Regions from separate parts of the Sphingobacterium sp. SG20118 genome, predicted to be linked through region 2. Evidence: riboswitches for the same ligand, from Rfam matches in the RefSeq annotation. Region 2 holds a riboswitch; each other region holds the start of a gene.

Region 1 (3,919 bases), 1.7 Mb from region 2:
TTGATTGCTGTATAGATAAAGATGTTGTCGTGAGGATAGTATTAGATTGCGTTCTTGGCGATTCCATCATCTTTCTTATTTTGTGGGAGTTGCCCTTTCTTTTTGTCTTTTTACTTTCAATAATCCTTTGTATCTTTGCGTCCCCTCTTGCATGTAGCTCGGGGGATATGTTGAATACATAAATAACAAGAAAACATGGCAACTAAAATCAGATTGCAAAGACATGGTAAAAAAGGACGTCCTTTTTACCACTTAGTAGTAGCAGATGCACGCGCACCACGTGATGGTAAATTCATTGAACGTATTGGTTCTTACAACCCAAACACAAACCCAGCGACTATCGTTTTGGATTTTGAAAAAGCTTTGGATTGGATGAATAAAGGTGCTCAACCTACTGACACAGCTCGTACTATCCTTTCGGATAAAGGTGTTTTATACAAAAAACACTTAAATGGTGGTGTTAAAAAAGGTGCATTTGATGAAGCTGCTGCAGATGCTAAATTTGTTGCTTGGACTGAAGCTAATGATGCTAGAATCTCTGGTAAAAAAGATGGTTTAGCAACTACTAAAGCTGAAGCTAAGAAAATTGCATTAGCTGCTGAAGCTAAGAAAAAAGAAGCAATGGCTGCTGCAATTGCTGCTAAAAACGCTCCAGTTGTAGAGGAAACTCCTGCAGAAGAAACTGAAGCTCCAGCTGCAGAAGAAACTGAAGGATAATTTTTCTTTCATACAGTATCAAGAAAGCCGGTTTCACTATGAGCCGGCTTTTTTTTTCAAGAATGTAGTTTCTACTCCTATACATACTGCAATTTTGCAGATATATATTTAAATTTGCCCTTTCAAATAAGAACATGACCATAGAAGAAAGTTTTTACATCGGTTATATTAGTAAAACTCGCGGACTAAAAGGAGAGCTTCAGCTTTTTTTTGAATTTGAAGATTACCAAGATTTGGACTTTGATGTCCTATTTGCCGAAGTCAATAAAAAATTAGTACCTTACTTTGTAGACAATATCAAGTATCAAGCAAATAGTACAGCATACTTGAACTTAGAAGACGTCGATCATATCGATAAGGCACAACCTTTAGTCCGTAAAAAAATATACCTTCCTAATGATAAAATGCCTGAGCGAGATCCTGATGATTTTAGATATACAGACTTAATCGGGTATATAGTCATTGATGAGACGCATGGTGAGCTTGGCAAAATAACACATGTGCAGGAAATGCCTCAGCAATTTATAGCAACAGTCGATTTCAATGGGAAAGAGCTCATGTTTCCATTAAATGATGATTTAATGTTGGGCATTGATTCTGAAGGCCAAGTTTTAGAGGTAGATCTACCTGAAGGATTAGTCGAATTGTATAAAGAGATTTAAGTATTCGGATTAAATAATAAAACAAAAAAGTTATTGCATGAAAATGTAATAACTTTTTTGTTTTATTAGGCATCCGTTGAAATTAGTATTTATTGCCTTATTTAATACAAGCTATTAATATTATTTTGATTATCAATTTCTATTACCGATATTAGCGATGCTTATAGAGAAAGGCAGAGGGAATAGACCCAATGAAGCCTTAGCAACCTGTTATTTTATAAGGTGCTACATTCTACCCCAACTCAGAGATGGGAAAGATAAGTTGAAACAAGTCTACTTGTGCATTTCGATGTAAGCCAACCAAATCACTTTTAAAAAAAATTAATGAAAATCGTTGATCATATCAGTAATGCCAAAGGAAAAACTTTATTTTCTTTTGAATTGTTGCCCCCAGCTAAGGGTCAAGGTATCCAAAGTATTTTTAAAACAATGGACTCACTTATGGAATTCAAGCCTCCCTTTATCGATGTGACTTATCATAGAGAGGACTATATGTATAAGAAGCATGAAAGCGGTTTGCTAGAGCGTGTTGCTTATCGGAAACGTCCAGGGACAGTCGCTATCTGTGCAGCTATTATGAACAAGTATAAAGTGGATGCTGTTCCACATCTTATCTGTGGTGGTTTTACGAAAGAAGAGACAGAGAATGCTTTGATTGATTTGAACTTCTTAGGGATTGATAATGTGTTGGTTTTACGTGGAGATGCCAGAAAAGGTGATGCTGACTTTATTCCTACTGAAGGTGGCCATGCATTTGCTACGGACCTCTTAAAGCAGGTAGATGACATGAACAGAGGTCAATATTTACACGAGGATATTGTAAATTCTGAGAAAACAGATTTCTGTATCGGTGTTGCAGGTTATCCAGAGAAACATTTTGAGGCTCCCAATTTTAATACCGACTTCAAATGGTTGAAAAAGAAGGTCGAGATGGGTGCCGAATTTATCGTTACGCAAATGTTTTTCAATGTAGAAAAATATAAAGAATTTGTCAATAAGTGTAGAGAAAATGATATTCATGTACCTATTATACCAGGGTTAAAGCCTTTGACGACAAAAAAGCAGCTGATTACGTTACCGAAAATTTTTCATTTAGATATTCCAGAAGTATTGAGTGAAGCGGTATCAGGGTGTAAAAATAATGCCGATGTAAGGCAAGTCGGAGAGGAGTGGTTGGTACAACAGTGTAAAGAGTTAATTGACTTCGGAGCCCCAGTTTTGCATTTTTATACCATGAGTAATCCTGGTCCTACTCGGAGTATTGTTGAGAAGTTATTCTAAAGAAAAGTAAATATTAAAAAGAAACCTGCTGCACTTCAGATGTAGTAGGCTCTTTTTTTGTGCGCTGTATTTTTTGTTAAAAAAGGTTAATCCATATCATATGAAATCTCCTTTTATTATATTTAACTCAAAATCAAAGTGCGAATTGATTTATCGCAGGACTAATTAAACCTTTAAACCGATGAACTATACGAAAGTGAACAATATGTTAGGCTGGCTATGTGCTATCATGGCAACAGTAGTTTTTATTTTGACAGCCGAAAGAACAACAAGTTGGTGGGACACAGGCGAATTTATTGCCTCAGCTTATAAACTTCAGATTGTTCATCAGCCAGGTGCACCCTTATTTCTTATGTTGCAGAATATATTTTCAAATTTCGCTTTAGGTAATGTATCTCAGGTTGCTTTTTGGATGAATGTAGGGTCGGCTGTCTGTAGTGGTTTAACAGTGTTGTTCTTATTTTGGACCATTACAGCTTTAGCTAAAAAAATCACATATTCCGATAATCGCCCACTTGATAGAAACCAGCTTATTAAAATAATGGGGGCAGGTGTGGTTGGGTCTTTAGCCTATAGTTTCTCCGATACATTTTGGTACTCAGCAGTAGAATCCGAAGTCTATGCTATGTCTTCCTTATGTACAGCAGCGGTGTTTTGGTCCATTCTGAAGTGGGAGGTAAGAGCCAATAAACCGCAAGCAGATCGTTGGCTTATTGTTATTGCTTACATCATTGGACTTTCAATTGGGGTTCATCTATTGAACTTATTGGTTATTCCAGCTATAGCACTCATTATTTATTTTAAGAAAACCGAAAGGACGACTTTCTGGGGGATTAGTAAAGCGATGTTGATTGGATTCGGAGTTCTAGCTCTTATTCTCTGGGGAGTAATCCAATACCTCATTAAGTTTGCCGCCAAATTCGATTTATTCTTTGTCAACACCCTTGGATTAGGATTTGGTTCGGGGATACTGGTTTTTGTGGTATTGATTATAGGAACATTAATTTATGGTATCCATTACTCCATAAAAAAGGGGAAAGCAGCGTTGAATACAGCAATTCTGGCAACTTGTTTTATTTTATTGGGTTATAGCTCTTTCACCATGGTTTTGATTCGGGCCAATGCCAATCCCTCGTTAAACAATAATGATCCCGAAAATATCTTTTCTTTTTTAGGTTATTTGAGTCGAGAACAGTATGAATCAGAAACCGTTAATAAAGGGCCCATACTTTGATGCTAACCCAACAGGTGTGAATGAA
Region 2 (3,919 bases):
TAAGTTTTATTTTAAAATTTTTCTCTTTAGCAAAGCGTATGTCTTGAACACCCAATTTATCAATCCCTATGTTAAATACGTCATCTGGGTTGACATTTATACCGTATGCGTGAGCGGCAACAATCGTCAACTTGTACTTAGGGTCAAATCCACCGACGTCCAAGGTGGGATCTGTTTCTGCAAAACCTAAATCTTGAGCTTCTTTTAAAGCATCTGCGTATGGTTGGTTTTCATTAAATACCTTTGAGAGTATAAAGTTGGAAGAACCGTTAAAGATACCCGTTACAGCGTGCAATAGCTCGTTGTCGTAATACTCTTCCAAATTACGTATAATAGGAATACTACCACAAACTGCACCTTCGTAGAGTAGGCTTGTGCCATATTCTTGTTGGATGGAAGCTAATTCCTCTAAATGCGTAGCAATCATTTTTTTATTTGCAGATACTACATTTTTTCCAGATTTAAGCGCACGAACAGTTAATGCATAGGCAGCATCTGCATCGTCGATCAATTCTACAACGGTATTGATTTCAGGATCTGAGAGAATAGCCTCAGCATCTGTTGTGAATAATTCAGCAGGTAGTGATCTTTGTTTGTCAGCATTTTTGATGACAAATTTTTTAATTTCTAAATTTAAGTTTTTAGTCTTGATAATGTCGTACAATCCTTGCCCTACAACTCCGAATCCAAACATTCCAATCGTTAATTTCTTACTCATAGTTATTTTTTGCGCTTTATATAATGTTGCTATCTGAATTATTTTATTTTATCGAATGCTTGTTGTAAATCTGCTTTGATATCATCAATATGCTCGATACCGACAGATAAACGAAGTAAGCCTACAAATACTCCTGCTGCATTTTTTGCTTCATCACTAAGCTGTTGATGAGTTGTAGCCGCAGGGTGAATGATTAATGTTTTTGTATCTCCAACATTTGCCACGTGACTGATTAATTCTAGACTGTCAATAAATTCATCAGCTTTTGTTACGTCGCCTTTAATTTGGAAAGAAAGAACAGCACCGTAGCCATTTTTTAGATATTTTTGAGCGTTAGCATAACTTGGTGAACTCTTTAATCCTGGATAGTTTACATTTTCTACCTGTGGATGTGATTCTAACCATTTTGCTACTTCTAACGTATTGTCTACATGACGCTGAACGCGTAGGGATAATGTTTCTAAACCTTGAATCAGTTGAAATGAGTTGAAAGGCGATATTGCAGGACCAAAATCACGTAGCCCTTCTACACGCGCACGGATAGCAAATTGGATATTGCCAAATGGGCCATTAATACCAAATACGTCTGCAAATACCAATCCATGATATCCTTCTGATGGTTCTGAGAATTGTTTAAATTTACCATTTCCCCAGTTGTAATTTCCACCATCAACGATAACACCGCCGATGCTAGTTCCATGACCACCAATCCATTTTGTTGCTGATTGAACAACTACAGAGGCACCGTGCTCTAAAGGTTTGAATAAATAGCCGGCTGCACCGAATGTATTGTCAACAATAAATGGAATATCATGTTTTTTAGCAACAGCAGCTATTTTGTCAAAATCAGGGATATCGTAACTTGGGTTTCCGATAGTTTCCAAGTAAAGTGCTTTTGTGTTTTCATCGATTAATGATTCAAAGTCTTCAGCTGTAGTTTCTTTTGTAAAACGTACATCAATACCTATTCTTTTGAACGCTACTTTAAATTGATTATAAGTACCACCGTAGACATTACTGCTTGAAACAAAGTTATCTCCAGCTTCTAAAATGTTGTTTAATGCAATAAACTGCGCTGCTTGGCCAGAAGCAACAGCTAGTGCAGCTACACCACCTTCTAAAGCAGCTACTCGTTTTTCAAAAACATCTGTTGTAGGGTTTTGAAGACGTGTGTAGATGTTTCCAAATTGTTTTAATGCAAATAAATTAGCGCCATGTTCTGCGTTTTCAAATACATAAGAACTTGTTTGATATATAGGCACTGCACGTGAACCAGTTGTTGGGTCAGCAACTTGACCTGCATGCACTTGAAGTGTTTCGAATTTCAAATTTTTATTTGTAGACATTGTAGTTATAATTAATTAGTTAAAGATTCATTAGTAAAAAGGGGATAGGGCTTCGCACATGAATATGTACTCGCAATCAATAAATTAAAAACAGATTGATTAACAAGAAAACGTAAACATGTGCCAACACATTCGCGTCGAAGTCGATGCAAAAGTTGAGCTTGTTACGTTGGTTTTAGAATTTACCTTCTTGTTTTGTTGTAATGTGATTATCATTGTCGTTTCATTTATATCCTCCAAAGCAGTATTACTTTGGACAGGAATTGGCACCTTTTCAAACGTATTTTGAAGGTTGCCAGTGGGTCATTGAGCCAGTCTCTCGCCACTTCTTTATAAATCAAGACCTGATTGAAAGGTTTTGATTAGATGTATTTCTATTTGAAGTACATTGCAAATATATGCCTTGATTTTTATAAAGCAAAATATTTTGTGCTATTTATTTAAATAATTAAATAAAACAAGGATTTAGAGGAGTGTAGATGGATTACGTGTTTGAGGTAACCAGAATAAAAAGATAGGAGCATTGCCTCCTATCTTTTTTATATAATGGTCCTTCGACACTTTACACACAATGTTTACAAGATGGTGTAAAGTGTCTATTTTATAATGCGCTTAATCTTATTCGATTTTTTAATGAGTTTATGTAGCTCGCTATAATTCTCGTCTTGAATGGCATCTTTCAAGGCTTGAAGCTGTTTGATGTTTTCTTCCAATACTTCTAATACGTTTACTCTATTTTGTTTGAAAATAGGAGTCCACATATCAGGTGAACTTTTCGCTAAACGTACTGTTGATTCAAATCCGGAACCTGCTAACTCAAAAATTCTACCTTGCGATTTCTCTTTTTCCAGAACTGTTAGGGCTAAAGCAAAAGAGGTCAAGTGTGAAATATGAGAGACATAGGCTGTGTGAGTGTCATGCTCTTCGGCTGTCATAAAAGAAGAACGCATTTCCAGCAATTCAGTAATAGAATCTGTTAGTTCGAAGGCATCTTCATCAGATTTAAATGCCTCTACGTAGACCATCATTTTATCTTTAAACAGATCTGGGAGCGCGGCTTCAGGTCCAGAATACTCTGTACCTGCCATAGGATGCGCAGCGACATAGCGTCCACGTTTAGGGTGGTCAGAAATCAATTGTAAGATATTTAGTTTGGTAGAGCCCATGTCAACGATAACCTGATCTGTTACTTGATCGAGTAACTTTGGTGCTAAAGCGATGATTGCATCTACAGGAGCAGTTAAAATGATAACCTTACATTTTCCCAAAGCTTCTTCCAGTGTCGCTTTGTGGTCAATGAAGCCAATTTGCATTGCTTTGTTAAGGTTTGCATCACTTTTGTCTACACCAAAAACTTGATCGCAGAATCTTTTTTCTTTTAGTTTCATGGCGACTGAGCCGCCAATTAAACCGACGCCAATAATGGCTATATTTATCATGTTATTCTAATCTTAATTCGTTTCCTTTGCTACCTTAATCCGTGTAATTGCCTCTTTTAAAACTTCAACTGAGGCGCATAAACTAATTCTAATATAGGTGTTACCTGCGCTGCCGAATATTCCTCCAGGTGTGATGAATACACGTGCGAGATCCAAAACTTCATCACTTAAAGTGTATCCTGACGCGTAATTTTCAGGAACTTTAGCCCAGACAAATAGACCCACCTGATTCTTTTTATAAACACAGCCCAGTAAATCCATGATAGCAAATACCAGAAGTCTTCTTTCGTTATAAATGGTGTTCAACTCTTGATACCATGCTTTATCCAGCTGCAATGCTTTTGCTGCAGCAAGCTGAGCTGGTAAGAACATACCCGAATCCATATTACTTTTGAATCGCAATACTTCATTGATGC
Region 3 (3,919 bases), 1.8 Mb from region 2:
GAGCGTGACCGGATTGATTATGTTTATTACACAACGAATAAACCGCTTCATGTCACTGCGGTCAAAATTGTTGGTCCTGCAGAAACGGTGAGATTTGGTAAAAAACAAGAGCAAGATAGCCAAGATGAGTTTTTATTGCCCAAAGGTATATGGCCTACCGATCATAAGGCTTTGCTGGTGAAGTTTGAGTTTTAAACAGTTTATGATAGAGTTAAGCTTTGATTTAGGTAAGCTAAGTTTTTTTGGTTATTAGTAGACCTAAAGCTTCATATCTATCCATATAAACAACCACAACATATGCCCAGTGATAGGTATCACAGGCTATCATGGCATAAGGGTATATTGAGTTTAAAAGAGATATAGTCTACAATGAGAAAAGGGCGCATCAATTAGCAATCTATCACTCTTTTATAAGGAATATTTTATAGCGGTATTATGAGTTATATTTGAACAACTAAATTGTCGTTCACATCCGTCATAAAATAAATAAGAGTACTGAAATATTCCTAAATAATCTGTCTCATGATAGTTCGCATGCTAATAGTTTTTGTATTGGGGGCTTAAGTTGTAATAATGGAGGCTTCAACAGGAACACTTTATTGTTTTCATGAAACACAGTTAGCCTGTTGGAAAAGCCTTTGGTTCAAATGTTATCCACTTATTCATCATGAGTAGTTATTGTCAATGCATGGACAACCCCTTTTTTGATTTTAGTAGCTTGATATCACATTAATAATGGGAAACAATCTATAATACTGCTTGGTTATCTGTTGAAATGAAGGAATTATGTTGAATAACTACAGCATTACTAAAAAAAAGCTGTTAGTTATTGATAAGTTGTTCATACTTTTTGCGTAGCGGAGAAATTATGGGCACTAGATATCTATCTATTCACAGCCATTATCTACTTGTTGTTAGTAACTAGCTACTTGTTGACAATAAATGTCATCATTTGTCGACTAAAGGTCTTCTATTTAAATGAAGGTATGCTGTTATTGGGAGAAGGTGGTAATAGATTTAAACAATAGGAGGCATGATATCGAAAAAGTGACTAGCGAAAGCCTAAATGTAGTTCCGGTAAGCGGTAAATTAAGTCTAGTAATGGGTCCTACAGGCGTTAAAGGACATTTTTCATGAGTACTATCGCATAGTAACAATGGTTTAATAGGGTGTAACTATATGGTTGTTGTGGTAACTTACTCCAATCCTATCAGCTATCACCGGTTGTCAGAATTGAAAAGGTGGAGCTCGCTAAAACAATATGTTAAAATATTATCACTCATTAAGAGGAGCGTTTAAATAGTCAACGTTCTTCTCAGTGAGTGATAAATCAACTAGAAAGTTCATTCTAAAACGGAATTTGCTTTACTGAATAATTGGAATAAGCGTATTTTCCTCTAACCTCACTGCCACATGCTTTATCGAGGTAAAACCATCTTCTCTTGAAATAATGTTTGAAAGATCTAAGCCTCTTTTTGAGAAGGTACTGAGTAGAGCGGTACGAAATGTAGATTTGGAGGAACCCCAACCTTTTCCGGATATGGTATCATTGTTGAGTTGTATCAGTTCGTTAATCGAGTAATAACTGAATTTTTCTAGTAAATGTTGATAAAGATTTGTTGTAGCCATACAATTTAAAAATTTAAAGGATTAAACCATAAACTGTATCCAGATATTTTTGGTCGAAACCCATATTAATTTACCACCGTGGTTTCTCAACTCGGTTGGTATTGCATCGTGCAATTCTGAATACTCTACAAATATAGTAGATTTTATTTTTATTCATAATTTTTTTTAAAAATAATTGGATATTTGAAAGTATGTTGATGGTTTATTATCGCTGTCTACTATAAGATGGATTGGGAGTAAGATATGTAATACTTGTGGTATTTTTGGTTTGTGAACAAAAGGGGATGATCAGTTTTCCTGAGGATAATAAAGCTGGAGTGTTACTGCGATGTCGAATGTCGAGCCTTTGTTAGTCAATTTGAAGTAAAGGTGTTACTTTTTTTTCTTAAGCTAAGTCAATAGAAAATAAATAGCTATTCTTTAAGATAAGCGATTTTTTTACCTCAAAAAAAACCGCTTGAACTTTTTCATATTCCATAAAATCTAGAATATTTCAGGTTTAAGAGATTAATAATTTAACATTTTAATTGAAGAAACTGAGAATTCATTATTTGTAACGCGTTCGGATATTTATTTTTATCAGTGATAATTTATTAAGTGATTGTTACAAACTTGTTTTAAAGTATTTATCTGTTAATCAGCTGCTTGACTTTAGATATCTACTTTTTACTTCTTTTTTGTTATTTCTTCATTGTAAAATCGAATTATATTATAATATTTGTTTTAACATATTTTAACAATAAGGTCGTTGAAATATGTGTTACGAGCCATCAGTTCCATTGACTGAATAAAATATTTGTAGAAGCTGAAAAAGTAATTTTTGCAACATACAAAAATTGAGCAATCGACCAAATTCTTCAATATACTTTGAATTGAAAATTACATAATCATTTAATTATGTAATTTTCAATTTTGAGATAATTTTTGAAAGGGTCTGATTTTAAGAAAAGAAACTTACTTAACCAAAGTCTTTTTTTATTGAGACTTTAACTTTAATAAACACAAACATATGAAACAAAAATTACTCAGTTTTTTACTAGGTGGTGCTATTCTTACATCAGTAGCATTTGCACAAGAAAAGAAAGTTAGTGGACGTGTTTTAGGTGACGATGGCAGTGGACTGCCAGGTGTTACCGTAACCGTACAAGGAACTAGTCAAGCAACTCAAACAGATGCTAACGGAAACTATTCTATAAATGTTCCAATTGGAAAAATTTTATTATTTAGATCCATCGGTTTTACGGATAAAACTGTTGTAGTTCGTAACAACTCTGCTTTATATAATGTGTCTTTAGATGGTTCAACCTCAGCATTGGATGAAGTTATCGTTACTGGATACGGTACACAACGTAAACGAGAAATTACAGGATCTATTACATCTATAAAAGGAGAATCTCTTCAGGACGTTCCAGTTCCCTCTCTAGATAAAGCATTACAAGGACAGGCTGCGGGAGTCCAAGTTTCAACTACCTCAGGAGTATTGGGACAAGCTGCAAAAATTCGTATTCGTGGTACAAATTCAATATCTAGTTCAAGTAGTCCCCTTTATGTAATAGATGGAATTCCTTTTTTATCCTCGGATAATGGTGCAGTTATGGCTAATAACCCTTTGGCAGATATTAATCCAAATGATATTGCAAATTTAGAGGTTTTGAAGGATGGTGCTGCAACCGCTATTTATGGATCTAGAGCTGCAAATGGTGTCATATTGATTACGACTAAAAGAGGTAAAGTAGGAACGCCGGTCGTTACGTATGATGGTTGGGTAGGTGTTTCTTCGCCTTCTAAATATTTAGATCTATTAGATGCTAATCAATTTATTGAAATTACAAACGAAAAATTGACTAATTCTAATAGGCCAATTGCTGCATTTGAAACAAAAGACCCAACATCTGGGGAAGTTTATAATAAGGATTGGCAAAAAGAAATTTTTAGAACCGCTCTTCAACATAATCACGCATTATCTTTTAGTGGAGCTACTGATAAAACTAATTATTACTTTTCTGGAGGCTATACAAATATGCAGGGTATTGCTGATGCCAATAGTCTTCAAAAATTTTCTTTAAGAGCTAAAGCTGAGCAAAAGGTATTTAATGATAAAGTAACAATCGGGTTTAATTCGGCGGTAAGTAATCAGACCAATTATGGATTCAATTCTTCTGAAGCTGGACTATCGTCTAATGTAGCGGCAGCAATATTTGCATTCCCAAATGTTCCAGCCAAATGGGCAGATGGTAGCTATAATCTCTCGAGTGATTTGAAAAGTCTTGGACAAGGCTCAAATCTATTG
Region 4 (3,919 bases), 2.4 Mb from region 2:
ATAGAAAAGAAATTTTGGATTGATTGCTGGTGTTGGATAACCTTCTTGTGCAAAGCTGCTTATTGCTGTGCAAAATAGCAAGTATATGGAGTTGATCAGATTCTTCATCTTATGGTTATTTTACTTCCGTAAAAATAACTATTCTTGACTTAGAATTAAGCGGTCACGTTCAATATATTAAAAAAGCAAGCCCGAAATAAAATACATCGGGCTTGCTATAATTTATAATACTAAATTTCTGAACTTATTCAGCTCTTAAGATTTTAGCAGCTGCAACCATTGCTTCTAAAGCAGCTTTAGTTTCAGGCCAAGCACGAGTTTTCAAACCACAGTCAGGGTTTACCCAAAGTTGTGCTGCAGGAACTACAGCTTTTGCTTTGCGTAATAATTCAACCATTTCTTCTGTACTAGGTACGCGAGGAGAGTGGATGTCATATACACCTGGACCTATATCGTTCGGGTATTTAAAATCAGCAGCAAAAGCGTCTAATAACTCCATTTGAGAACGAGATGTTTCAATCGTGATTACGTCAGCATCCATTGCAGCGATATCTTCGATGATATCATTGAATTCAGAGTAACACATGTGTGTATGAATTTGTGTATCATCGTCTACATTTGAAGAAGATACACGGAATGAGCGGACTGCCCAATCCAAATATTGTTGTTGATCAGCTTTGCGTAATGGAAGGCCTTCGCGTATTGCTGGCTCATCAATCTGGATAATTTTGATACCTGCTTTTTCTAGAGCTTGTACTTCATCTAAGATCGCTAATGCAATTTGGTATGTTGTGGTAGAACGGGGTTGATCGTTACGTACGAATGACCATTGTAAGATTGTTACTGGACCAGTTAACATTCCTTTTACAGGACGGTTAGTTAAAGTCTGTGCATAGGCTGACCAACGAACTGTCATGTCTGCAGGACGGTATACATCGCCATAAATAACTGGAGGTTTAACACAACGTGAACCATATGATTGTACCCAACCATTTTTAGTGAATGCGTAACCAGCTAATTGCTCACCGAAATACTCAACCATATCATTACGCTCGAACTCACCGTGAACTAGAACGTCGATATCTAATTGCTCTTGAAGGCGGATTGTTCTTTCTGTTTCTTCGGCGATTTCTTTATCATACTGCTCTTGAGAAATTACACCTTTTTTCAAGTCTGCTCTCCATTTACGAACATCTTTCGTTTGTGGGAATGAACCGATAGTTGTTGTTGGGAATGCAGGAAGGTTAAATTTTTCTTGTTGTGCTTCTTTACGTGAAGTAAATGTAGAAGTACGTTTAGCATCATCATCAGTGATATTTGCAGTACGTTCTTTAACTTCTGGTTTATGAATCAAGGTAGAAGTACGACGATCTTCAGCAGCAGCTTTATTTGCTTCGAAACGCTCAGCAGTTTTTGAATCTACTTCGCCATCAGCTAAAATCGCTAAATCTTTTACCTCAGCTAATTTTTGTTTAGCAAATGCTAACCAATTTTTCACTTCTTTTGGTAGTGATTCTTCATTGTCTTCGTTATCCAAATCGAAAGGAACGTGTAGTAAAGAACTCGAAGGTCCAATTAATACACGGTCTTTACCTAAAGCATCAACAGCTTTTTTGATTTGTGCTAAAGATTTTTCATAATCATTTTTCCAAATGTTACGACCTTCAACAACACCTAATGAAAGTGTTAATGAGGCTGGAACTTTTGCTAATATGGTGTCGAGTTGGTTTTCACCTCTTACTAAGTCAACGTGAACAGCGTAAACAGGTAAGTTTAATGCAGTTTCTTCATTGTCACGTAAAGCCTCGAAATATGTTGTTACAATAATTTTGATGTCTTTAGCTGCAGCAGCTAATTTCGTGAATACACTTGTGTATAATGCACGTGTTGCATCATCAATATCTAATGCTAAAAATGGCTCGTCAATTTGTACATATTTTGCACCAGCGGCAGCCAATTTGCCTAGGATTTCTTCATAAACAGGAACTAACTTGTCGATTAAATCGATACGGTTGAAACCAGTTTCTTTTTCTTTACCTAATAATAAGTATGAGATTGGGCCGATTAAAACTGGTTTAGTTTCGATACCCAAAGATTTTGCTTCGTTATATTCGTTTAGGAACTTTTCTGAAGTTAATTTGAATTCTTGATTTTTCACGAATTCTGGAACGATGTAATGGTAGTTTGTATCAAACCATTTTGTCATTTCCATTGCCGTAACATCAACACCATCTTGTTGGAAGCCACGTGCCATTGCAAAGTAAAGATCTAAGTTGTAGCCATTATCTTTTGTATCTAAAAGAGATTGGTATTGTGCAGGAATTGCGCCTACCGTTAAAGTCAAATCTAAAACTTGGTCATAAAATGAAAAATCATTTGAAGGAATCAAATCGATGCCAGCATCTTTTTGAGTTTTCCAGTTGCCTTCACGGATTTTCAGTCCAGCCTGCAATAATTCTTGCGCGCTGATTTTTTTAGCCCAATATGCTTCATTGGCCTTTTTCAACTCGCGAAAGGCACCTACACGTGGGTAACCTAAGTTGTTCGTTAGTAACATAAATATGAGATTATTTTATTTGTTCAACCTTAACGAAGCAAGAAATTAGAAGAGTTTTGTATTTGAAATAAAAAACGATCAAAAATTCTTGAATCTATTTTACTAAATTTTTTGATTGCTTTTAGAGAGGAGGGCACAGGATATTTTGTGTCTAGCTTATCATTCCCAATTTGATTGGGTAGAATGTAGCACCTTGTCAAATGACAGGTTGCTAAGGCTTCATTGGGTCTATTCCCTCTGCCTTTCTCTATAAGTGCTGTAAATATCGGAATTTCTTTTAGAAAAACAAAGTTTTTATAACTTTTGTGAAAAAATGACAAAGAATCGTGTATTATAATTGAAATGTAGCAACCATTCCGAGTTGTTTGCCATTGTAAAATGGAGAGGCCATCGTGAATGGAGTTCTTTTTTTTGATTGTAAATGTTTATCGAAGAGGGGTAGCAGCCAATATGCAATTTTGGTTCCCATGATTCCGATACCTGCGCCCATTGCTACATCAGAAAACCAATGTTTATGGTTATACATTCTGAGGTATCCTGTTCCTGCAGCAATTGTGTAACCTGCAATTCCATACCAAACAGATTGATCTTTATATTCTTGCCACAACATCTCTGCTCCTGTAAAGGCGATTGCAGTGTGTCCTGATGGGAATGACTCTTGGTCTGCTTGGTCTGGCCTCCAAGTAGGGGTGGTATGCTTAATTGTATATACAGTTGAGAGGGTGATAGCGTGAGAGATTGTGCTAATTGCCAAACGTTCTTTGAGACTGTGTTTACTGGGTATCCCGAGTATATCAAGACCATATACAGCTGCCGAAGGAATAAAAAGTGTGAGATTATCGAGCTTGAATGTTTTCGACGGATTGTTATTTATTGCATTGTTTATTTGTTCATTTTTATGTTTTAGGTAAGGGCTTTTTAAGGATACTATTCCATACGTTATTAATGTGGCTGGGACAAGTAATTGCTTGTATGATATCTGTTTGACTTCGGCTTTAGAATTAATAAGTGATAACGAGTCACTTTGGGCATGGAGAGATGTTGAATAGAAGGATAGTAAGAGGCTTAAAAATAATAGGGATGAAATTTTCATTGTTGTACTTAAATAATAATTTTACTTGGCATAAAGTGAGCGCGTATTTATAGCGGTTTTCTAACTTAGATAGCTCATCGATATGAATGCAAGAAGTTCTCTGTATCACATCAACGATTATGACGCCTTTTTATTGAGGAAAGCTTCAATTTAAAGAGACGCTATATACATCTCTTTAAATTGAAGCTTTTTTTAGCTTACTAATAATTTATAACCTTTTCCATGCACATTGACAATTTCTACTTTAGGGTCATCTCTTAAATATTTTC

The links. A riboswitch is a leader RNA that binds a small molecule or an ion and turns the genes downstream of it on or off. The one in region 2 is predicted to bind S-adenosylmethionine.
Region 1: another riboswitch for S-adenosylmethionine. It lies ahead of metF (methylenetetrahydrofolate reductase [NAD(P)H]); the one in region 2 lies ahead of ACFX5U_RS11960 (O-acetylhomoserine aminocarboxypropyltransferase/cysteine synthase family protein).
Region 3: another riboswitch for S-adenosylmethionine. It lies ahead of ACFX5U_RS03375 (5-oxoprolinase); the one in region 2 lies ahead of ACFX5U_RS11960 (O-acetylhomoserine aminocarboxypropyltransferase/cysteine synthase family protein).
Region 4: another riboswitch for S-adenosylmethionine. It lies ahead of metE (5-methyltetrahydropteroyltriglutamate--homocysteine S-methyltransferase); the one in region 2 lies ahead of ACFX5U_RS11960 (O-acetylhomoserine aminocarboxypropyltransferase/cysteine synthase family protein).

The regions. Positions count from the first base shown of each region.
Region 1 covers NZ_CP172826.1:4,214,548-4,218,466, reverse strand. Annotated here, with positions in the region: gene ACFX5U_RS19405 (30S ribosomal protein S16) at 196-717, shown strand; gene rimM (ribosome maturation factor RimM) at 852-1,379, shown strand; SAM riboswitch class I at 1,538-1,643, shown strand; gene metF (methylenetetrahydrofolate reductase [NAD(P)H]) at 1,704-2,660, shown strand; gene ACFX5U_RS19390 (protein O-mannosyl-transferase family) at 2,842-3,894, shown strand; gene ACFX5U_RS19385 (hypothetical protein) at 3,857-3,919, shown strand, end outside.
Region 2 covers NZ_CP172826.1:2,561,600-2,565,518, reverse strand. Annotated here, with positions in the region: gene ACFX5U_RS11965 (homoserine dehydrogenase) at 1-718, opposite strand, end outside; gene ACFX5U_RS11960 (O-acetylhomoserine aminocarboxypropyltransferase/cysteine synthase family protein) at 757-2,064, opposite strand; SAM riboswitch class I at 2,289-2,403, opposite strand; gene ACFX5U_RS11955 (prephenate dehydrogenase) at 2,661-3,503, opposite strand; gene ACFX5U_RS11950 (pyridoxal phosphate-dependent aminotransferase) at 3,516-3,919, opposite strand, start outside.
Region 3 covers NZ_CP172826.1:719,813-723,731, forward strand. Annotated here, with positions in the region: gene ACFX5U_RS03370 (hypothetical protein) at 1-195, shown strand, start outside; gene ACFX5U_RS03375 (5-oxoprolinase) at 1,366-1,629, opposite strand; SAM-I-IV-variant riboswitch at 1,665-1,758, opposite strand; gene ACFX5U_RS03380 (SusC/RagA family TonB-linked outer membrane protein) at 2,639-3,919, shown strand, end outside.
Region 4 covers NZ_CP172826.1:140,322-144,240, forward strand. Annotated here, with positions in the region: gene ACFX5U_RS00685 (DUF4833 domain-containing protein) at 1-108, opposite strand, end outside; gene metE (5-methyltetrahydropteroyltriglutamate--homocysteine S-methyltransferase) at 245-2,557, opposite strand; SAM riboswitch class I at 2,711-2,813, opposite strand; gene ACFX5U_RS00695 (phosphatase PAP2 family protein) at 2,889-3,650, opposite strand; gene ACFX5U_RS00700 (response regulator transcription factor) at 3,843-3,919, opposite strand, start outside.